2 regions of the Streptomyces sp. NPDC000983 genome follow, and region 1 is predicted to be linked to the other one. Evidence: predicted binding sites of a transcription regulator. Region 1 holds the regulator's gene; the other holds the start of a gene.
What was found. The regulator HspR, encoded in region 1, represses chaperone genes until heat shock. The targets are predictions, from matches to a motif close to TTGAGNNNNNNNNNCTCAA.
Positions count from the first base shown of each region.

Region 2: the regulator HspR is predicted to act here: its motif matches at 3,230-3,248, upstream of lon (endopeptidase La).

Region 1 covers NZ_JBEPBM010000008.1:15,198-26,945, forward strand. The annotation lists gene ABT296_RS11290 ((Fe-S)-binding protein) at 99-2,366, opposite strand; gene dnaK (molecular chaperone DnaK) at 2,743-4,581, shown strand; gene grpE (nucleotide exchange factor GrpE) at 4,578-5,240, shown strand; gene dnaJ (molecular chaperone DnaJ) at 5,274-6,458, shown strand; gene ABT296_RS11310 (heat shock protein transcriptional repressor HspR) at 6,465-6,914, shown strand; gene ABT296_RS11315 (fibronectin type III domain-containing protein) at 7,052-8,473, opposite strand; gene ABT296_RS11320 (substrate-binding domain-containing protein) at 8,772-9,881, shown strand; gene ABT296_RS11325 (helix-turn-helix transcriptional regulator) at 10,189-11,211, shown strand; gene ABT296_RS11330 (helix-turn-helix transcriptional regulator) at 11,223-11,748, opposite strand, start outside.
Region 2 covers NZ_JBEPBM010000003.1:135,118-146,865, reverse strand. The annotation lists gene ABT296_RS04680 (response regulator transcription factor) at 1-534, opposite strand, end outside; gene ABT296_RS04675 (spermine/spermidine synthase domain-containing protein) at 679-1,356, opposite strand; gene ABT296_RS04670 (sulfatase family protein) at 1,475-2,995, opposite strand; gene lon (endopeptidase La) at 3,271-5,673, shown strand; gene ABT296_RS04660 (MarR family winged helix-turn-helix transcriptional regulator) at 5,952-6,458, shown strand; partial or broken gene ABT296_RS04655 (hypothetical protein) at 6,685-7,416, opposite strand; gene ABT296_RS04650 (sensor histidine kinase) at 7,789-10,776, shown strand; gene ABT296_RS04645 (roadblock/LC7 domain-containing protein) at 10,773-11,276, shown strand; gene ABT296_RS04640 (DUF742 domain-containing protein) at 11,273-11,686, shown strand; gene ABT296_RS04635 (GTP-binding protein) at 11,667-11,748, shown strand, end outside.

The sequences.
Region 1 (11,748 bases):
TGAGAAAGACGGCCCGGGCGGGCGCGACGGCCCGGGCGGGAAGGACGGATGCCCCCGCCGGGAAGGCGGGGGCATCCGTCGTGTGCGTCGTGGTGCGGTTACTTCACCGGCTCCGGCTCCGGCTCGTTCTCCGTCTCCGCCGCGTCCTCGGGGTCGACCGGGGTCTTCACCGACTCCAGCAGCAGCTGGGCGACGTCGACGACCTGGATCGACTCCTTGGCCTTGCCGTCGTTCTTCTTGCCGTTCACGGAGTCCGTGAGCATCACCAGGCAGAAGGGGCAGGCCGTCGAGACGATGTCGGGGTTGACGGAGAGGGCCTCGTCCACGCGCTCGTTGTTGATGCGCTTGCCGATCCGCTCCTCCATCCACATCCGCGCGCCGCCGGCGCCGCAGCAGAAGCCGCGCTCCTTGTGGCGGTGCATCTCCTGCTGGCGCAGGCCCGGGACGGCGGTCATGATCTCGCGCGGAGGCGTGTAGATCTTGTTGTGACGGCCCAGGTAGCAGGGGTCGTGGTAGGTGATGATGCCCTCGACCGGGGTCACCGGGACCAGCTTGCCCTCGTCCACCAGGTGCTGGAGCAGCTGGGTGTGGTGGATGACCTCGTAGTCGCCGCCGAGCTGCGGGTACTCGTTGCCGATCGTGTTGAGGCAGTGCGGGCAGGTGGCGACGATCTTCTTCGCCGACTTCGGCTTCTTGGTCTCCGGGTCGTCGTCGTCCTCGCCGAACGCCATGTTCAGCGCGGCGACGTTCTCCATGCCGAGCTCCTGGAACAGGGGCTCGTTGCCGAGGCGGCGGGCGGAGTCACCGGTGCACTTCTCGTCGCCGCCCATGATCGCGAACTTGACGCCCGCCATGTGCAGCAGCTCCGCGAAGGCCTTGGTGGTCTTCTTGGCGCGGTCCTCCAGGGCGCCGGCGCAGCCGACCCAGTAGAGGTACTCGACCTCGGAGAGGTCCTCGATGTCCTTGCCGACGACCGGGACCTCGAAGTCGACCTCCTTGAGCCACTCCAGGCGCTGCTTCTTCGCCAGGCCCCAGGGGTTGCCCTTCTTCTCCAGGTTCTTGAGCATCGTGCCCGCCTCGGACGGGAACGCGGACTCGATCATCACCTGGTAGCGGCGCATGTCGACGATGTGGTCGATGTGCTCGATGTCCACCGGGCACTGCTCGACACAGGCGCCGCAGGTGGTGCAGGACCACAGGACGTCCGGGTCGATGACGCCGTTCTCCTCGAGGGTGCCGATGAGGGGGCGCTCGGCCTCGGCGAGGGCGGCCGCGGGCACGTCCTTGAGCTGCTCCTCGGACGCCTTCTCCTCGCCCTCCATGTTCTTGCCGCCGCCGGCCAGCAGGTACGGGGCCTTGGCGTGCGCGTGGTCGCGCAGCGACATGATCAGGAGCTTCGGCGAGAGCGGCTTGCCGGTGTTCCACGCGGGGCACTGCGACTGGCAGCGGCCGCACTCGGTGCAGGTGGAGAAGTCCAGCAGGCCCTTCCAGGAGAACTGCTCGACCTGGGAGACGCCGAAGACGTCGTCCTCGCCCGGGTCCGCGAAGTCGATCGGCTTGCCGCCCGAGGTCATCGGCAGCAGCGCGCCCAGCGAGGTGGCGCCGTCGGCGTTGCGCTTGAACCAGATGTTCGGGAAGCCGAGGAAGCGGTGCCAGGCCACACCCATGTCGGTCTTCAGCGAGACCGTGATCATCCAGATGAAGGAGGCGGCGATCTTCAGCGCGGCGAAGAAGTAGGTGAGGTTCTGGAGCGTGGAGAGGTCCAGGCCCTCCAGCGCCGAGACGACCGGGTACGAGATGAAGAACGACGCCTCGTAGCTGTCGACGTGGTGCTGGGCGCCTTCGAGGGCGTGCAGCATGAAGATGCAGACACCGACGATCAGGATGACCGTCTCGACGAAGTACGCCTGGCCGGTGTTGGAGCCGGCGAACCGGGACTTGCGGCCCGCGCCGCCCGGCCGCGACAGCTGCCGCACGGCGATCAGGACGAGGATGCCGAGGACCGTCATGGTGCCGATGAACTCGACGAAGACGTTGTACGGCGCCCACTCGCCGACGATCGGCAGCAGCCAGTCGGCCTGGAAGAGCTGGCCGACGGCGTTCACGATGGTCAGCAGCAGCGTGTAGAAGCCGATCGCCACGAACCAGTGCGCGATGCCGACGACGCCCCAGCGGTTCATCCGGGTGTGGCCGAGGAACTCCTTGGCCAGGGTGATGGTCCGCAGGACGGGGTCGTCGGTCCGGGCCCCGGCGGGGAGCGGCTGGCCGAGCATCATGAAGCGGACGATCTGCAGCACGGCTCGGCCGAACAGGGCTACGCCGACTGCCATCAGGACCATCGACACGATGATCGCGGCGAGTTGCATGGAGGCTCCTCGGGCCTGCGAGGGTTCTTCGGGGAAATTACTAAGCGGTAACTTATGCAGTCCGTCTGAGACTACCCCCATCCTCCGCCGCACTGTAGCCAGCGCCTCGGTGATCTGTGTCGCTGAGGGTTGCCTTAAGAGGCGATCGCGTTATTCACCTCAAATTAGTGCATAGGCCGCTAATTTGGAGCCGCGGTGCACGGGGCCCCTCCGCATTCCGCCCTGGTCCCGCCGACCCTGTCCGTGCAGCTCGGGGCCCGGTTGCGCGTAAGGAGCGGATAAGAGTTGAGCCTCACAGACTCAGGTCTGTTGACCGGGCGGGGCCGGTCGTGCACACTTGAGTCCGTTCCACTCAAGTCAGCTGGAGGAATCAACCATGGCACGTGCGGTCGGCATCGACCTGGGCACGACTAACTCCGTCGTCAGCGTTCTTGAAGGCGGCGAGCCCACCGTCATCACCAACGCAGAGGGCGCCAGGACCACGCCGTCCGTCGTCGCCTTCGCCAAGAACGGCGAGGTGCTCGTCGGCGAGGTGGCCAAGCGTCAGGCGGTCACCAACGTGGACCGGACGATCCGTTCGGTGAAGCGTCACATGGGCACCGACTGGAAGATCGAGCTCGACGGCAAGGTCTTCAACCCGCAGCAGATGTCCGCGTTCATCCTGCAGAAGCTCAAGCGCGACGCCGAGTCGTACCTGGGCGAGAAGGTGACCGACGCGGTCATCACCGTCCCCGCGTACTTCAACGACTCCGAGCGCCAGGCCACGAAGGAGGCCGGCGAGATCGCCGGTCTGAACGTGCTGCGCATCGTCAACGAGCCGACCGCGGCCGCGCTGGCCTACGGCCTCGACAAGGACGAGCAGATCATCCTCGTCTTCGACCTCGGCGGCGGCACCTTCGACGTCTCGCTGCTGGAGATCGGCGACGGCGTCGTCGAGGTGAAGGCCACCAACGGTGACAACCACCTCGGTGGTGACGACTGGGACCAGCGCGTCGTCGACTACCTGGTGCAGCAGTTCAAGTCCGGTCACGGCGTGGACCTCGCCAAGGACAAGATGGCGCTGCAGCGTCTGCGCGAGGCCGCCGAGAAGGCGAAGATCGAGCTGTCCTCGTCCTCCGAGACCTCGATCAACCTCCCCTACATCACCGCCTCCGCCGAGGGCCCCCTGCACCTCGACGAGAAGCTCACCCGCGCCCAGTTCCAGCAGCTGACCGCGGACCTGCTGGAGCGCTGCAAGACGCCGTTCCACAACGTCATCAAGGACGCCGGCATCTCGCTCAGCGAGATCGACCACGTCGTCCTGGTCGGCGGCTCGACCCGGATGCCCGCCGTCGCCGAGCTCGTGCGCGAGCTGACGGGCGGCAAGGACGCCAACAAGGGCGTCAACCCGGACGAGGTCGTCGCCATCGGCGCCGCACTCCAGGCCGGTGTCCTCAAGGGCGAGGTCAAGGACGTCCTGCTCCTCGACGTCACCCCGCTGTCCCTCGGTATCGAGACCAAGGGCGGCATCATGACCAAGCTCATCGAGCGCAACACCACGATCCCGACCAAGCGGTCCGAGATCTTCACGACGGCCGAGGACAACCAGCCGTCCGTGCAGATCCAGGTCTACCAGGGCGAGCGCGAGATCGCGGCGTACAACAAGAAGCTCGGGATGTTCGAGCTGACCGGTCTGCCGCCGGCGCCGCGCGGTGTCCCGCAGATCGAGGTCGCCTTCGACATCGACGCCAACGGCATCATGCACGTGACCGCGAAGGACCTGGGCACGGGCAAGGAGCAGAAGATGACCGTCACCGGTGGCTCCTCGCTGCCGAAGGACGAGGTCAACCGGATGCGCGAAGAGGCCGAGAAGTACGCGGAGGAGGACCACGCCCGCCGCGAGTCCGCCGAGACCCGCAACCAGGGCGAGCAGCTCGTCTACCAGACGGAGAAGTTCCTCAAGGACAACGAGGACAAGGTCCCCGGCGACATCAAGACCGAGGTCGAGGCCTCCGTCGAGGAGCTGAAGGCCGCGCTCAAGGGCGAGGACACCGCCGAGATCCGCACCGCCACCGAGAAGGTCGCCGCGGTCTCGCAGAAGCTGGGCCAGGCCATGTACGCCGACGCCCAGGGTGCCCAGGCCGCCGGCGGCGCGTCCGCCGACGCCCCGAAGGCCGACGACGACGTCGTCGACGCCGAGATCGTCGACGACGAGCGCAAGGACGGTGCCGCGTGACGGAGGAGACCCCGGGCTTCGAGGAGAAGCCCGACGTCCCCTCCGGCGCCACCCCTGAAGACGCCGAGCCGAAGGCCGCCACCCCGCCCAACGGCGAGGGGGCGGCCCCGGCCGGGGACGTAACCGCAGACGCCGGCCTGATCGCCCAGCTGGACCAGGTCCGTACCGCGCTCGGTGAGCGCACCGCGGACCTCCAGCGGCTCCAGGCCGAGTACCAGAACTACCGCCGCCGCGTGGAGCGGGACCGGATCACGGTCAAGGAGATCGCCGTCGCGAGCCTCCTGACCGAGCTCCTGCCCGTGCTCGACGACATCGGCCGCGCCCGGGACCACGGCGAGTTCGTCGGCGGCTTCAAGTCCGTCGGCGAGTCGCTGGAGACCGTCGCGGCCAAGATGGGTCTTCAGCAGTTCGGCAAGGAGGGCGAGCCCTTCGACCCGACGATCCACGAGGCCCTGATGCACAGCTACGCGCCGGACGTCACCGAGACGACCTGCGTCGCGATCCTCCAGCCGGGGTACCGCATCGGCGAGCGCACCATCCGCCCCGCGCGGGTGGCCGTCGCCGAGCCGCAGCCCGGCGCCCAGACCGTCAAGGCGGACTCCCCGGAAACCGCGGAGGCGGGCGACGACAAGGAGAGCGGTGGCCCGGACGAGGGCTGAGCTTGAACCGATGAGGAAGGAGGGACGTCGAGGATGAGCACCAAGGACTTCATCGAGAAGGACTTCTACAAGGTCCTCGGCGTCCCCAAGGACGCCACCGAGGCCGAGATCAAGAAGGCGTACCGGAAGCTCGCCCGCGAGTTCCACCCGGACGCCAACAAGGGCAACGCCAAGGCCGAGGAGCGCTTCAAGGAGATCTCCGAGGCGAACGACGTCCTCGGCGACCCCAAGAAGCGCAAGGAGTACGACGAGGCTCGCGCCCTGTTCGGCAACGGCGGGTTCCGCCCGGGGCCGGGCGCGGGCGGCGGCAACTTCAACTTCGACCTGGGCGACCTCTTCGGAGGCGGCGCCCAGGGCGGCGGCGCGCAGGGTGCCGGCGGCTTCGGCGGCGGACTCGGTGACGTCTTCGGGGGCCTGTTCAACCGGGGTGGCTCCGGCACCGGCCGGGTGCAGCCGCGGCGCGGGCAGGACATCGACACCGAGGTCACGCTCTCCTTCACCGAGGCCATCGAGGGGGCGACCGTGCCCCTGCGGATGTCCTCGCAGTCCCCGTGCAAGGCGTGTTCGGGCACCGGCGACAAGAACGGCAACCCCCGGGTCTGCCCGACCTGCGTCGGCACCGGACAGGTCGCCCGGGGCTCGGGCGGCGGCTTCTCGCTGACCGACCCCTGCCCGGACTGCAAGGGCCGCGGCCTGATCGCCGAGGACGCCTGCGAGATCTGCAAGGGCAGCGGCCGGGCCAAGTCCTCGCGGACCATGCAGGTGCGCATCCCGGCCGGGGTCAGCGACAACCAGCGCATCCGGCTGCGGGGCAAGGGCGCGCCCGGCGAGCGGGGCGGCCCCTCCGGCGACCTGTACGTCACGGTCCATGTGGACGCGCACCCGGTGTTCGGCCGCAAGGAGGACAACCTCACGGTGACCGTCCCGGTGACGTTCGCCGAGGCGGCGCTCGGCGGGGAGGTCAGGGTGCCCACCCTGGGCGGCCCGCCGGTCACCCTCAAGCTGCCCCCCGGCACCCCCAACGGCCGTACCATGCGCGCCCGCGGCAAGGGCGCGGTCCGCAAGGACGGCACCCGGGGCGATCTGCTCGTCACGGTCGAGGTGAGTGTTCCGAAGGACGTGACGGGGAAGGCTCGTGAAGCGCTGGAGGCGTATCGCGAGGCGACCGCGGGTGAGGACCCGCGGGCGGAGCTGTTCCAGGCCGCGAAGGGAGCTTGATGCCAGATGGAAGGCCGTCGACGCAATCCGTATGAACTGACCGAGGAGACCCCGGTCTACGTCATCTCGGTGGCGGCCCAGCTCTCCGGCCTGCACCCGCAGACGCTGCGCCAGTACGACCGGCTGGGCCTGGTCTCCCCGGACCGCACCGCGGGCCGGGGCCGGCGGTACTCGGCCCGCGACATCGAACTGCTGCGCACCGTCCAGCAGTTGTCGCAGGACGAGGGCATCAACCTGGCCGGCATCAAGCGGATCATCGAACTGGAGAACCAGGTCGCCGCCCTCCAGGGCAGGGTGGCCGACCTCCAGTCGGCGCTCGACGGCGCGGCGGCCGCGATGCAGCAGCGGGAAGCGGCGGTCCACGCCTCGTACCGCCGCGACCTGGTCCCGTACCAGGAGGTCCAGCAGACCAGCGCACTGGTCGTCTGGCGCCCGAAGAGGCAGCAGGGCGACTGACGCCGGATCAAGTCACGCAAGGGGCCGCGGGTTTCACACCCGCGGCCCCTTCGTCGTGCCGTGCCACGTCTCGCTCTGGTGAAGCGATCCAGTGGTTGGGGAAGCCGGGCCCGTTTCGCCGGGCCCGGCTTCTGCGGTCACCGCGTCAGGTCCAGCTCCGTCGCGACGACGACCTGGGCCTCGCCGGTCATCTCGAAGGTGTGGTTCCAGGAGGAGTCGACGGCGTCGACGATGAAGCAGCTCTCCTCGCCGTCCGGCTCGGTCCGGTATGCGTACGAGGTGGTGTCGGCGCTGACGTAGTAGCCGGCGGAGAGGGAGCACACCCGCTCCTCCTCGTCGCCCCACAGCTCGCCCCGGCGGACGACGTAACGTGCGATGTCCTCGGCCGGGCTGGGGTCCCAGGTGACGTGGAAGCCGTACTCGGTCGGGGTGACCTCGACGCCGGTCACCGGGGGCGGCGGGGTCTCGTCGCGGCGCTTGCCACTGACGGCGGCGGAGCGGGCGGACTCGTTGCCGGCCGTGTCGAGGGCGGTCACCCGGTAGTAGTAGGTGGTGTCCTGCACGGCCGTGGTGTCCGTGTGGGAGTCCCCGGTGGAGGTGCCGACCCGGGTGTACGTCCCGTCCGCGCTCGCGGACCGGTACACGCGGTAGGAGGCGGCGCCCTCGACGGTGCCCCAGGTGACCCACAGCCCGTCCCCGACGGACGCGGTGCGCAGGGAGCCGGGGACGGCGGGGGCCGTCCGGTCGGCGGTGGTGACCGCCGGTGCGGCCGTTCCGGGGGACTCGTTGCCGGCCCTGTCGTAGGCGCGGACGGAGTACTCGTAGGCGGCGCCGGTCACCGGGAGGGTGGCGTCCGTGTACGAGGTGGAGGTCGTCGTGGCGAGGGGCGTGGCCGGGTACGAGCCGCCCTTCGCCCGCCGGTAGACGCGGTACCCGGCGAGGTCCATCTCCGCGTTCTTCGCCCAGGTGAGCTTCGCCCTGCCGGTCGCCCGGTCGTAGGAGACGGTGGCGCCCGCCGGCGTGAGCGGATCGACCGCGTCCACGGACGCGGAAGTGCGCGGTGAATAGCCGAATGTGACCTTGGCACTGCCCGTCCAGTTGACGTAGTCGACGCGCAGGGTGTGCTTGCCCCTGGGGATGGTCACGTTGACGGTCTTGGAGACGGTCGACGAGCCGTTGGTCCACAGGCTGATCTTCCGGGCGTCGGCCGTGCCGGGGTCCAGGTAGACCCGGACGCCGTCCAGGCCGGACGCGCTGAGGGTGAAGGGGCCGCCGGAGCCGAAGTCGCGGGTGACGCTCCAGCGCACGCCGAAGTTGTTCGCGGGCAGCCCCGAGGCGGGCGCGCCGGTGCCCCAGTTCTGGTCGACGACGCTGTCGCAGTCGGTCCGCTTCGGGGTGCCGGAGAAGGTGGTGTTCGCGTAGAACGTCCGCTTGAACACCGGGGAGGAGCAGGTGACCGCGGCGGCCGCGGGGGTCGCGGCGGCGGTGAGGGTCGCGGCCGCGGTGACGAGCACGACCGACGCGGCGGCCGCCGCGGTCGTGCGTCTGGCTGGGTTCATTCGGTCCTCTGAGTCGTGAGCGAACAGCTGAGCGAAGGCTGTCGTGATCACGACGCACAGGTGTGCGCATTGGTTGTACGGAAAGTGGACTCCGGCTCTCCGGAGGGGGCGGTGGAGAGTCCGTAACGGGTGTTTGGAGGCGATTCCGCCATACCTTCACAACTCAAGCGGAGCGTGGCGTTGCGGGTTCGTTAAGTGATTCCGCTTGACGCTGGGGGGTGCCGCCGCGTTGGCTTTTCAGTCACCTGGGTCGTAATGCTGCGCCCGCGTCCGGAAGGCACCAGAAGTGAGTTCCCCAATGCGTCGTATCGCCATATCCGTGGCCGCGTCCTCGATGACCCTTTCGCTGTCCGCCTGTGGCGCCCTCGGTGTGTCGGGGGACAGCGCCGACGCGAGCCCGACCAAGGGCGACGACATCACGGTGGGTCTGCTGCTGCCGGAGACGGCCAACACGCGGTACGACAAGTTCGACCACCCGATCATCCGGGCCAAGGTCGCCGAGCTCACCGACAACAAGGGCCAGGTCGTCTACTCCAACGCGGACGCCGACGCCGGTGAGCAGAGCAAGCAGATGCAGAAGATGATCGACGACAAGGTCGACGTCATCCTGCTGGACGCCGTGGACTCCAAGGCCATCGCGACCGACGTGGAGAAGGCCAAGGAGGCCGGCATCCCGGTCATCGCCTACGACCGCCTCGCCGAGGGCCCGATCGACGCGTACATCTCCTTCGACAACGAGCTGGTCGGCGAGGTGCAGGGCCGGTCGCTGATGGCCGCGCTCGGCGGTGACGTCGACACCTCGACGAAGATCGTCATGATGAACGGCTCGCCGACCGACCCCAACGCCAAGCAGTTCAAGGCGGGCGCGCTCTCCGAGCTCAACGGCCAGGTGACGATCGCCAAGACCTACGACACCACGGACTGGAAGCCGGAGAACGCCACGGCCAACATGACCGAGGCGATCAACGAGATCGGCGCGTCCAACATCGCGGCCGTCTACTCCGCCAACGACGGCATGGCCGCCGGTGTCATCAAGGCCCTGGAGGCCGCGGGCGTCACCGAGCTGCCCCCGATCACCGGCCAGGACGCCGAACTCGACGCCGTGCAGCGGATCGTCACCGGCGAGCAGTACATGAGCGTCTACAAGTCCTACCCCGAGGAGGCGGAGGCGGCGGCCGAGATGGCCGTGGCCAAGGTCCAGGGCAAGGACATCAAGTTCGACTCCCTGACGGCGGACCGGGTCGACAGCCCCACCGCCAAGGACATCCCCTCCCAGCTCGTCCCCGTGGTCGCGCTGACCCGGGAGAACATCATCGACACCGTTGTCAACGACGGCATCTACAAGATCTCCGAGATCTGCGCCGCCAAGTACGAGGCGTCCTGCGACGAGATCGGCCTCAAGGAGTAGCCGATCCGCCCCACGCGTCAGTGCCCCGACCGGACCGCCGGCCGGGGCACTTCGTCGTGCCCGCAGGGGGTGTCGGCCGCCGTTCCTCTTGGCCCGAGGAGGCGCCGCCGAAGCGGTGAGCGACGTCGTCCGCTTGCGGAGCCGGCGGGTGGGGCGGGGCCGCGGGAGCCGGGGGCGTGTTGCACCGGCGGGCCCCTCCGCGCATAGTTGCCGTGCGGAAGTCACGGGCGTCGCCCGTGGACGCGGGCGCAGGGATCGAACACCGCGGCATCGTGTGCGGTGAGGACGGGGCAGCCAGGGGTGGGCGATGGCCGGGCACGGGACGGACGGGCATCCACACGGCGCTGACCGGCTGTGCGAGGCCGGGGACCGGGTGTACTCCAGGGCCGTACGGCGGGGCCGGGTGCTCCGGGCGGACGCGGACGCGGTGCCCTGCCTGCTGGAGCTGGCCCTGCTGCACCCGGACCCGGACGACATGGACTGGCTGGTGCCGACCTCCCCGCAGGAGGTCATGACCCGGCTGCTGCGCGGGGTCTACGACGAGGTCAGCGCGAGCCAGCACCGGATGGGCTCGGCGGTCGCGGCCTTCGAGTGGTACGCGGGCCTGGGCCCGCAGCCGCACGGCGCCCCGGGCGAGGGCGCGGCGATCCGGGTCCTGGACGGGCTCTCCCGCATCCAGGCCGCCATGGACCAGGCGACCGCCGCCTGCACCACGGAGGTGCTCACCGTCCAGCCGGGCGGCATCCGCCCCGAGCACGAGCTGACGGAGGGCCTGCACCGGGCGACGGCCCTCCGGGGGCGCGGGGTCCGGATGCGCGACCTGTACACCCATGTCGCCCGGCACGGGCAGGGGCTGCTCAACTACCTGGAGCTGATGGGCGACGCGGTCCAGGCGCGGACCCTGGAGGAGGTCATCGACCGGCTCATCCTCTTCGACCGCACGGTGGCCTTCATCCCCGCCAACGCCGACCGCACCCTGGCCCTGGAGCTGCGCCACCCGGCGCTGGTGCAGTACCTGGTGACGGTCTTCGAGCGGCTGTGGCGGCTGGCGATCCCGCTCACCGCGCCGCTGCCCGAGACCGGCATCGAGGGCATCTCCTACCGGGAGCGGTCCATCGCCGCGCTGCTCGCCGAGGGGCACCAGGACGCGGTGATCGCCGAACGCCTCGGCATCAGCGTCCGCACCTGCCGCGCCCATATCGCCCGGCTCTCGGAGACGCTCGGCGCGGCCAGCCGTACCCAGCTGGGCGTCCGTATCGCCCAGGCCGGCCTCGACGGGCCGCCCCGGTCGTTCACCCTGCCCGGTCAGGAGGCCCCGACCGCCCCCTGAGCCGGGGCCGTTCAGGGGTCGAGGTCCCCCGACGGCAGCGGTTCGTCGGACTGCAGGATGCCCGACCGGGCTATCAGGAAGCCCAGTTGGGCGCGGCTGCCGCTGCCGAGGGCGGTCGCGAGTTTGGCGATGTGCGCGCGGCAGGTGCGCACGTTCATCCCCAGGCGCCGGGCGATCGCCTCGTCGACGTAGCCGTCGACCAGGAGCTTGGCGATGGAGTGCTGGATGTCCGTGATGCCGTCGGGAGCGGTCTCGTAGGGGGCGCCGGCGCTCAGCGGGACGGCGCGGCCCCACATGAACTCGAAGACCTTGATCAGGTAGCGGACCAGCCCGGGATGACGCAGTTCGAGCGCGATCTCCCCGTCGTCGCGGGTGGGGATGAAGGCCACGGTCTCGTCGCAGATGATGAGGCGCTCGACGAGTTCGTCGATCGTGCGGTACTCCACCTTGCCGTCGGTGAACTGGGCGACGTAGGCCAGTGTCTCGGGGCTGTAGCGTGCAGGATGTTGATACAGGGTCCGGATGCGGCAGCCCCGC
Region 2 (11,748 bases), on a different contig from region 1:
GGTGGGCGTCAGGTGGACGTCCTCGCTGCGCACCCGGACCCGGCGCTGGGCGTGGTCGATCTCCAGCTCGCCCAGGCGCAGGATGCCGCTGCGCGGGGTCGAGGCCGCGATCGCGGCCCGCTCCACCCGCCGCAGCAGCACATGCACGCGGGCCGCCAGCTCCCGCATCGAGAACGGCTTGGTCATGTAGTCGTCGGCGCCCACGCCGAGGCCGACCAGCATGTCGGTCTCGTCGTCCCGCGCCGTCAGCATCAGCACCGGCACCGGCCGCGCCGCCTGCACCCGGCGGCAGACCTCCAGGCCGTCGAAGCCCGGCAGCATGATGTCGAGGATCAGCAGGTCGGGCTGCCATGCCTCCGCCGTGTCCACGGCCGACGGTCCGTCGCCCGCGGTCTGCACGAGGAATCCCTCGGCGCGCAGACGGGCCGCGATGGCGTCCACGATGGTCGGGTCGTCCTCGACCACCAGGACCCGGCGCTGTGCGCCCGGGGTCGCCGCCGCCGCGCCGTTGTGGGAGGTGTGTGTCTGCTCCATCGCCCGCCCCTGAAGTTGCTTTCCGGAATCCGTGGGGTGATCCGTCTTGTGCCGCATGCCCGCCCTCGTCCCGCGCAGGCCTGCGATTGACGCTTGAATGATCCGCGCCAAGGCAGCAGCGTACGGGGAGTCACCGCAGCTCGGCTATCCAGGTCGGACGGCGAGGTGGACGACGTCCGGAACGCCCCGGGCAACGGGGATCTCTTCGGTACGCACCTGTTGGAAACCGGCATTCCGCAAGGTTTCTTCGAATTCCGGGGAGGGCTGCGCGGACCACACGGCCAGCACCCCGCCGGGCCGCAACACCCTTGCGCAGCTTGCCAGTCCACCGGCCGAGTACAGGCCGTCGTTGCCCTCCGTGACGGTCCAGTCGGGGCCGTTGTCGATGTCCAGGCAGAGCGCGTCGAACGTGTCGGAAGTCTCATTGACGTACTCGACGAGATCCGCTTCCAGGATCTGCGCGCGCGGGTCCGCCAGGGCCTGTTCCGTGAGGTCGCGCAGGGGCCCCGCGCGGTGCCAGTCGATGATGGCCCGCTCCCGTTCGACGACCGCGATCCGGCCCCAGACGGGGTCGGCCGCGGCGTGTGCGAGCGAGAACCCCACGCCGAGACCGCCGATCAGCAGGTCCGGCCGGCGGCGCCCGTCGAGGGTGTCGCGGGCCGCGTCGACCAGGAGGCGCTCGGAGCGGCCGTCGGAGGTGTCCATCAGGAAGCACCCGTTGGCGATGATCTGGAGCAGCTCCCCGTGCCGCCGCAGCACGACCTCGCCGTGCGGGCCTTCGCGACGGTCCAGGACTTCGGGGATGTCGTACGCAGTGGGCATCCGCTCATCCTGGCAGGTCCGGTGATCGAGGACCGGCGGGTTTCCCAGGGGCCCCGCCGCTTCGGCCCCCGCCCGCGCCCGGGGGCCGGTCGGCGCGCCGCCCGCGCCCCAGGACCGCTCAGGTCACCGCCGCCGTCAGCCGCTTCGCCAGCCCGGGGATGCCGAGCCGCCGTTCCTCCGCGGGGCTCGCCCCGTGCAGCCGGTTGTCGAGCTGGTGCGGGTCGGCGCGCAGGTCGTAGTACTCCCGGAACAGCACCTTCCCGTCGCCCCGGGTCGGGCGGCCGGCGTGGTCGAGGCGGACGCGGTGGTACTCCGTGTACTGCTCCGTCCTGCCGATGAGCGAGCGCCAGCTGTGGATCGGCCGCGGGTCCTGCTGGTTCCACCACCACTGGGCGAGCAGGTGGTCGCGGTCGTTGTCCCGGTCCAGCAGGGAGTGGCCGTCGTGACCGGGATCGGGCGGCAGGCCGGCCGCGTCCAGGAAGGTCGGGGCGATGTCGACCAGGCCGGTGAGCCGGTCGTCGTCGCGGAACGCGCCGAGTCCGCCGGCCGGCCAGGACAGCCGGAACGGCACCTCCAGGGCGGGCCGGTACGGCACCGACTTGCGCAGCCAGCCGTGGTCGCCCCAGCACAGGCCGTGGTCGCTGGTGAACAGCACCAGCGTGTTCTCCAGCTGGCCGAGCGCGCGCAGCTTCGCGCGGAAGTCGTGCATCGCGTCGTCCACCGAGAGCAGAGTGCGCAACTGGCCGGCGCGCAGGTCCCGGCCCTCGGCGAAGGTGTGCCGGGCGGCCCGCAGGAACGGCGGCTTGTCGTCCTTGCCCGTCTCGAAGACCGACGGCCTGCCCTCCCACTCGGGCACCGGGGTGCGGGCGTAGCGCGGCTCGGGGACGTTCACCTCGTGGGCCGAGCGCGTGGCCACGTACGCGAACCAGGGGCGGTCGTCCTGGCGGGAGGCGTCGATGAAGGCCAGCGCGCGGTCCTTGATGACGGTGGTGTTGTAGCCGGGGATGTTCCGGACGGTGCCGTTGTCGTTGTAGTGGCCGTCGACATAGCGCACCGGCTCCTGGAGCAGCCACTCGTCGAAGTGGGGCGGCGGGTCGCCGGTGCGCCAGAAGTTGAGGTACTTGCCGAACAGGCCGGTGCGGTAGCCCGCCTCGCGCAGCCGGCGCTGCACCGTCGTGCGCTGGTCCAGGTAAGAGGGGTGACGGGTGTCCAGGACGCCGTGCCGGTGGGCGTGCCGGCCGGTCATCACCGAGGCCCTCGACGGCGCGCACAGCGGGGTGTTGGCGTGCGCCCGCCCGAACGTGGTGCCGTTGCCGCCGAGCCAGTCCGTCGTACGGTCCAGCGCCCAGTCGGTCTCCTTGGGCTGGTCGTCGGTGAGCACCAGGAGGATGTTGGGCCGGTCGTCGGAGCGTGGGCGCCGGCTCGCGGGCGGGCGCCGGCTCGCCACGGGGGCGGCGGTCCGTGGGTGCCGGCCGGCCGCCGGGGACGCGGTCCGCGTGGGCCCGCCCGCCGGTGCGGACGGCTCGCCGCCGCCGTCCGCCGCGTTGACGGCCAGGGGCACCGCGGCCCCCGCCGCGGCCACCGCCCCGCCCGCGATCAGCGCGCGCCGGGCGGGCCCTCGTGCCTGTGCCTGGCTCATCCTGCCCCCGAGTCCCCGTGGAAGCCCGCGCGTCCGCCCTGGCCGGGGCTCGCAAGCTGTGAGTGAGCTTGCAGTCTGGGGCCGGTTCCTGTGAACCGTGTTGCGGGAGGCGCACGGGAACCCTGCGATCGGTGGATCAAGAGGTCCGCCCGGGAAATGCCGGTTCAGCGGGCCCGGCGAGGTTGATCGCTCACAGCGAACGAGCACCGGGGAACATTCGGCCCCCGCCATGCATTGAGTCGGCATAGCTCAACTTGACTGCCGAAGGGGAGATCATGGCTTCGACGTCCACACCGCTCACCCTGCCTGTGCTGCCGCTCGACGACGAGGTCGTGCTGCCCGGAATGGTGGTCCCGCTGGACCTGAACGACGCCGACGTACGGGCCGCCGTGGAGGCCGCCCAGGTCGCCGCCCGGTCCCAGCCGGGAAAGCCACGGGTGCTGCTGGTCCCGCGCATCGACGGCGCGTACGCGAGCACCGGAGTGCTCGGCACGGTCGAGCAGGTGGGCCGGCTCGCCGACGGCGACCCGGGCGCCCTGATCCGGGCCCGCGACCGGGTGCGGATCGGCGCCGGGACGACCGGGCCCGGCGCGGCCCTGTGGGTCGAGGGCACCCGGATCGAGGACACCGCGCCCGACCCGCTGCCCGGACAGGTCGCCGACCTGGTGAAGGAGTACAAGGCGCTCGCCACCGCCTGGCTGCGCAAGCGCGGCGCCTGGCAGGTCGTGGACCGCGTCCAGGCCATCGACGACGTCTCCGCGCTCGCCGACAACTCCGGCTACTCGCCCTTCCTCACCACCGAACAGAAGGTGGAGCTGCTGGAGACCGCCGACCCGGTCGCCCGGCTGAAGCTCGCCACCCAGCAGCTCCGCGACCACCTCGCCGAGCAGGACGTCGCCGAGACCATCGCCAAGGACGTCCAGGAAGGCGTCGACAAGCAGCAGCGCGAGTTCCTGCTCCGCCGCCAGCTGGAGGCCGTGCGCAAGGAGCTGCGCGAGCTGAACGGCGAGGCGGAGGGCGAGGAGTCCGACGACTACCGCGCCCGCGTCGAGGCCGCCGACCTGCCCGAGAAGGTCCGCGAGGCGGCCCTGAAGGAGGTCGAGAAGCTGGAGCGCTCCAGCGACCAGTCGCCCGAGGGCTCCTGGATCCGCACCTGGCTCGACACCGTCCTCGAACTCCCGTGGAACGAGCGGACCGAGGACCGGTACGACATCCAGGGCGCCAAGGCGGTCCTGGACGCCGAGCACGCCGGACTGCAGGACGTGAAGGAGCGCATCACCGAGTACCTGGCCGTCCGCAAGCGGCGCGGCGAGCGCGGGCTCGGCGTCGTCGGCGGCCGGCGCGGCGGTGCCGTCCTGGCCCTGGTCGGCCCGCCCGGCGTCGGCAAGACCTCGCTGGGGGAGTCCGTCGCCCACGCGATGGGCCGCAAGTTCGTCCGCGTCGCCCTCGGCGGCGTCCGCGACGAGGCGGAGATCCGCGGCCACCGGCGCACCTACGTCGGCGCGCTGCCCGGCCGGATCGTACGGGCCGTCAAGGAGGCCGGTTCGATGAACCCGGTCGTCCTGCTCGACGAGATCGACAAGGTCGGCTCCGACTTCCGCGGCGACCCCGCCGCCGCCCTGCTGGAGGTCCTCGACCCGGCGCAGAACCACACCTTCCGCGACCACTACCTGGAGGTGGAGCTGGACCTGTCGGACGTGGTCTTCCTCGCCACCGCCAACGTCCTGGAAGCCATCCCGGAGGCCCTGCTCGACCGGATGGAGCTGGTCCGCCTGGACGGCTACACCGAGGACGAGAAGGTCGTCATCGCCCGCGACCACCTGCTCCCGCGCCAGCTGGAGCGGGCCGGCCTCAACCCGGACGAGGTCGTCATCGACGAGGGCGCGCTGCGCAGGCTCGCCGGTGAGTACACCCGCGAGGCCGGCGTACGCACCCTGGAGCGCTCCATCGCGCGCCTGCTGCGCAAGGTCGCGGCCCAGCACGAACTGGGGGAGCGGCAGCTGCCGTTCACGGTGACCGACGCGGAACTGCGCGGTCTCATCGGGCGCCCGCACCATGTGCCCGAGTCCGCCCAGGACCCGGCGGAGCGCCGCACCGCGGTACCGGGCGTGGCGACCGGCCTCGCGGTCACCGGAGCCGGCGGGGACGTGCTCTTCGTGGAGGCGTCCCTGGCCGACCCGGAGACGGGCGCGGCGGGCCTGACCCTGACCGGCCAGCTCGGTGACGTGATGAAGGAGAGCGCGCAGATCGCCCTGTCCTTCCTGCGCTCGCACGGCGCCGAACTGGAACTGCCCGTCGCCGACCTGAAGGACCGGGGTGTGCACATCCACTTCCCGGCGGGCGCGGTGCCCAAGGACGGGCCGAGCGCGGGCGTCACGATGACGACCGCCCTCGCCTCGCTCCTGAGCGGACGTCAGGTCCGTACGGACGTGGCGATGACTGGCGAGGTGTCGCTGACCGGACGGGTGCTGCCGATCGGCGGGGTGAAGCAGAAGCTGCTCGCCGCGCACCGGGCGGGGATCACGACCGTCGTCATCCCCAAGCGGAACGAGGCCGACCTGGACGACGTCCCGGCGGAGGTCCTGGAGAAGCTGGACGTGCACCCGGTGACGGACGTCCGCCAGGTGCTCGAACTCGCCCTGGCACCCGCCGGAGTGGAGGTCCCGGTCGCGGCGTGACGGACGCGGCCGGACCACGAGGGCCCGGATCCCCGGTGTGGGGTCCGGGCCCTCGCGCGTGCCCGGGGCGCGGCCCGTTGGTCCGCTGTTGGTCGGCCGTCCGAGAATGTCCGCGTGCCCATGCCGGTCGGACCCGGTGGTGACGTCGAGGACGGGGCCGGGGGTGGCGGAGGGCCGGGAGGCTGCCGTTGGTCTACTCCTGCGAAATACTGACGGCACCGCGGCGATGACGGCATGTGACGGAAACGTTCGGAACTGGAACCGAGGCAGGGGCTGACGTGCGCGAAGAGGGAAACGGCGACGGACGTCGGGTCGGATCGGGGGTGTCCGCCGGGCCGCCCGGACGGGACCTGGAGCAGCCCGAGTTCCTCTCCCTGGAGCGCGAGCTGACCGTGCTGCTGCGCCGGGCCCGGGCCAGCCAGGGCGAGATGGCCCGCGAGGTCCACCCCGACCTGGAGTCCGCCGCGTACGGCCTGCTGATCCGCCTCGACGAGTGCGGACGGCAGCGGGCCACCGAGCTGGCCGCCTACATCGGCGTCGGCAAGGCCACCATGTCCCGCCAGCTGCGCGCCCTGGAGGACCTCGGCCTGGTCGCCCGCGAACCCGACCCCGCCGACGGACGGGCCTGGCTGGTCCACCTCACCGAGGAGGGCCACGGGCGGGTGCGCAGGGTGCGCGAGGCACGGCGGGCGCGGTACGCGCGCCGGCTCTCCGGCTGGGACCCGCGCGAGGTCTCGGAACTGGCCCGACTGCTCAACCAGCTGAACCAGGAGATGGAGGGCTAGGGCCGGGCTGCCCTCAGCCTGCCGTCTCCGCCGTCGGCGGGAACCGGACGAACACCACGGTCGCGTCGTCGTGCGCCTTGCCCCGCAGGGGCAGCGGCCGGGCGGCGTCGGCCACTTCAGGCGTCCGCCCGGGGTCGGCCGCTCCCGAGGTCCGCCCGGGGGCTGCCGCTCCCGGCGTCCGGTCGGCGACGGTCGCTTCCGACGCCCGCCCGGCGTCGGTCGCCTCCCGCCCCCGCCCCGCCTCCCCCCGCTCCAGGTCCCGTACCCGGCTCACGAGGGCCTCGGCGCCCTCCTCGCGTACGACGGCCAGCAGCCCCGCCCAGTCGCCGGCGCCGAACCGCTCCACCCAGCGCGTCGCGCCGTCCGTCAGGGCGGCCAGGGAGCGCACCCCGGAACGGGGCAGGGTCCCGGTCACCGCCCGCCCGGCCACCGCGGGGTCGGCGGCTGCCGTGAAGAAGCCGCCCTCCTTGTTGCGCAGCTCCGCGTCGACGCTCGCCGCCGAGGCGAGGGCGGAGCGGGGCAGACGGGCGAGCCGGTCGTCCAGGTGTGCCGTGACCGTGCCGTCGGGCGACTCCACCAGCAGGGCCGAGTCCGAGAGGACCAGGTACTCGACGGCCGCGGCCGACCAGCGGGCGAGGACCACCGTCGCCTGCGGCGTGCGCGGGTGAGAAAGGTCACAGGTGTCCCGGTGCGCGTCGGCGGTACGCGCCACCGCGGCGGACAGGACCTCGGAGAGAGGAACATCCGGGAGTGAAACGGTCAGTTCGGTCAGCGCGCCCCCGAGCCGCGCGGTGAACCAGGGCACGGAGTGCACACACCCGGTCCCGCCCCGCGGCGGCGTCACCCCGTCCAGCACCACCACCGCGCCGCCCTGTCCGGAGGCGGGCAGGACGACACCGGCGAAGTCCTCGTTGGGGTACGCGGGATCACCGGGCTCCGAGACAAGTTCCGTGCGCATCCGGCCAGTCTGCACGAGCCTTTCACAACGTCCGCCAAAGCCTGCCAACCGTCCCGCAATTGACGCACACCCGCAGGTCAGCCGTCGGATTTGGGCAAGAATGATGCGCTCCGGGCAGGCGTGGCGGCGAATCCTGCCACCGCCCGCCCCGGACGTCCAACCGGCCCGCCGGACCCGCCCGGTGCGAGGGCCACGGAAACTTGCCCGGCAACTCCCCTCCGGGGTTCACTCCTTCGGGTGGCGGGTCTTGTGATGCGAGACCACCGCCCACCGGCACTGGGAGGGTCGGGAAGCGTACCGGGGTGTATGCGCCGATTGACGGAGCGTCACCCGGGTCTCTTGGGTATCACGAGTTCAGGAATGCGAGCACCGGTGCAGAAGACGCGGCCTCGTCGCTCAGGCAAGCGGACCGCCAACGCAGGGGGTCCGGACCACATGCCCGGCAGCACGGAAGGGACCGGCGCCACCTCGGCCGGCAAGGGTCGGCCCACCCATGTGCGCAACAGGCTCATCATCGCGGTGGCCGTCGTGGCCGCCGCCATCGCCGCGGCCGGCGCCCCCTCGATCGTCACCGCCTCCGCGCAGGTGCACGACACCCAGGAGCTGGTGACCCTCTCCGAACAGACCGAGGACGCGCTCACGCTCGCCCACTCGCTCGCCGACGAACGCGACGAGGTCACCTCCTACGTCGCCGCCGGCCGCCCCAAGGCCAAGGCGCCCTCGGAGCAGCGCGGCGCCCGGGTCGACCGGCTGGTCGAGGAACTGCGCGCCAACCCCGACATCCCGGCCTCCCTGCGCACGGATTTGGACGACATCGCGGCCCTGCGCAGAGCGGCGCTCACCGGGAAGAGCACCGCTCTCGAAACGCACAAGGCGTACTCCGCCGCCCTCACCGAACTGCACGGCCTCGCCGAGCGGCTCGCCGAGGACACGCCCCCGCGCGCCGGTGCCGGCGCCCACGCGCTCACCGAGCTGGACACCGCCGTGCAGCAGGCGGCGTCCACCCGCGGTCTGCTGCTCGCCGCGCTCAGCGTCCCGAGCACCACCCAGACCGTCATCGACCCCGTCACGGGGCTGCCGTCCGAGGTCACCACCTCCTCCGACGCCAAGCAGCGCGACGCGCTCACCGCCGCCGCCCAGGAGGCCCGCCTCCGCTCCGACGCGGCCCTCGCCGACTTCCGCGAGACCGCGCCGAAGGAGTCGGTGACCTCCTACGACTCCACCGTGACCGGCCCGGAGGCCGAGGCCGCCGAGAAGTACCTCGCCGCCCTCACCGACCAGCCGACCCTCTCCGCCGGCGAACTCGCCACCGGCGCGAAGAAGCTCGACGACGCGCTCTCCGCCCGCGTCGAGATGATGCGCGGCGCCGAGTCCGCCCTGCACGACCGCCGGACCAAGAACCTGGCCCTGCTGCGGGACGACGACGTCACCGAGCTGGAGATCCGGATCGCGGTCCTCGGCTTCCTGGTGCTGCTCGCCATCGGCGTCGCCACCGGCATGGCCCGCGGCCTCACCCGCCCCCTCGCCGTCCTGCGCCTGGGCTCGGCCCGGCTGGCCGGCGCCGCGGACCCGGCGGCGGAGGAACCGGTCCGGTTCACCGGCCGCAAGGACGAGTTCGCCAAGGTCGTCGACTCGGTCAACGCCCTGCACGCCCAGGCCGTGACCCTCCACGAGCGCGTGGTCACCCTGGAGTCCGACCGCAAGCACCTGGTCGGCCAGCGGCAGAAGATGGCCGACGCCCGCGAGGAACTGCGCACCGAACTGGCCGGCTCGGCCGCCCAGCTGGAGCGCCTGCGCACCAGCATCGGCTCCACCTTCGTCAGCCTCGCCCTGCGCACCCTGGGACTGGTCGAGCGCCAACTGACCGTGATCGAGGGCCTGGAGGAGCGGGAGCAGGACCCGGAGCGGCTGGCCACCCTGTTCAAGCTGGACCACTTCGCCACCGTGATGCGCCGCCACAGCGAGAACCTGCTGGTGCTGGCGGGCACCGAACACGTCCAGCACAGCACGGGCCCGGTCCCGCTGGTGGACGTGGTCCGCGCGGCGGTCAGCGAGATCGAGCGCTACGAGCGGGTCCGTATCGCCGCGCTCCCGCCGCACGCCCACATCGCGGGCTTCGCGGCCGACGACCTCTCCCACCTGCTGGCCGAACTGATGGAGAACGCCACCTCGTTCTCCCCGCCGGACCTTCCGGTGGAGGTCTCCGGCTGGCTCCTGGAGAGCGGCGAGGTGATGCTCTCCGTCCAGGACGAGGGCATCGGCATGACCGAGGACCGGCTCGCCGTCCTCAACACCCGCCTGACCGAACTCGACCCCGACGCCGCCTACGACCACGAGGGCGAACAGGGCCTGGGCCTCGGCCTCTACGTCGTCGCCCGCCTCGCCCACCGCCACGGCATCCGGGTGCAGCTCCGCGAGCAGAAGAAGCAGGGCGGGGTGACGGCGGTGGTGGTCCTGCCCAAGCCGCTGCTCACCGCGGCCCCCTCCGCCGCGGTCCCGGCCACCGGCCCGGTCCCCGGTGGCACCGCCGCCTTCTCCCTGCCGGGCGCCGACGCGGAGGCCAACTCCAACGTCCTGCGCGGCGGCCGGGGCCACGACGACGACCGTCTGGTGGCGCTGGCCGAGCGGGCCGTGCACCGGGCCCAGGAGCGGACCGAGCCCGAGGAGACCCGGCCGCGGCCGACGGAGCCCGAGGCGCGGGCGGCAGCCGGGGCGCCCGAGGCCGCGGTGAATCCCGAGGCCCCGGTGAGTCCCGACGCCGGGACGCCCACGAAGGCGCCCGCGAAAGCCCCCGTCGAGACGCCCGCCGAGACCACCATGGAACTGCTGGTCCCGCTCGCGCAGACACCGGAACCGGCCCCGGAACCGGCTCAGGAGCAGGAGCGGTCCGAGCCGGCCCCCACCGCGGGCCCGGTCTCCATACCCGCCCCCGCCGCCGCTCCGGAAGCCGCCGCTCCGGAAGCCGCCGTGCGCGAGGCCGACGCCCCGCCCGCGACCGGCACCCAGCCCGCGACCGACGCCCGCACGAAGCACCCGCGCGCCGAACCGCGAACCCAGACGCGCCCCGAACCGCCCGCCGAAGAGACACAGCACGAGCGGGCCGAGGACGAACAGCTCACCGACAAGGGCCTGCCCAAGCGGACCCCGAAGATCAGCGCACCCGCGCAGGCACCGAGCCGGCGGACCGGCTCGGTGGACGCCGACGCGCTGCGCCGTCGCCTGGGAGGCTTCCGCCGGGGGGCGGCAGCCGGATACCGCGACGTGGCGGCCGAGATCGCAGAAGAGACGGGTCGCACGACCACGCCCGTCAGTGAACCCGAGGAAGCCATGGGGGGCACCGTCGAGGAGGCAAGCAGTTGACCGCGCCCAGTACCTTCGGACTGAGCAGTGAAGCCCGCAACCTGCACTGGCTGCTGACGAACCTGGTCGAGGAGGTGCCGGGCATCGAGTCGGTCGCCGTGGTCTCCTCCGACGGCCTGCTCCTGCTCTCCTCCGACCAGGGCCGCAACGACGAGGCCCGGGAGAACCGGGCCGCCCGTCCCCGCGGCCCCCGGGGTTCCGCGGCGGACCTCGCCACCGTCGTCTCCGGCATCGGCAGCCTCACCATCGGCGCCGCCCGTCTGATGGACTCCGGCGCGGTGCGCCACACCATGGTCGCCATGGACGAGGGCAGCCTGTTCGTGATGTCCATCAGCGACGGCTCACTGCTCGGCGTCCACGGCTCCGCGGACTGCGACATGAGCGTCGTCGCGTACCACATGGCCCTGTTCGTGGGCCGCGCCGGCCATGTGCTCACCCCCGAACTCCGCAGCGAACTGCGCCAGTCCCTGGAAGCCGAGTCGACCGGGAGCACCCGATGAGCAGCCGCACACCGAAGAAGCTCCCCGTCCGCGGCGGCGACCGCAAACCCGCCCGCGTGCGCCCCTACTCGCTCACCGGCGGCCGTACCCGCTTCGGCCACGTCCTCCTCGTGGAGACGTTCGTCGCGGCGCTGGAGGCCCCCAAGGAGCGCAAGGAGCTGACGAACGGCGGCCTCGCCACCCGGGTGATGCCGGAGATGCGGGCCATCGTCGAACTCTGCCGCCGTATGCGCACGGTGGCCGAGATCGCCGCGCTGCTGAGGATGCCGCTCGGCGTGGTCCGCGTGCTCCTGAGCGACCTCGCGGACCAGGGAAAGATTCGTGTATACGGCACCGGAACCGGCCACGGCACGGGCCGTCCGGACCGGGCGCTGCTGGAAAGGGTGCTGAGTGGACTCCGCCGTCTCTGACGCCGCTCGCGGTGTCTCCCCGCTCCTCGACGACGAGGGGCCCGAACAGCCTTGGCAGACGG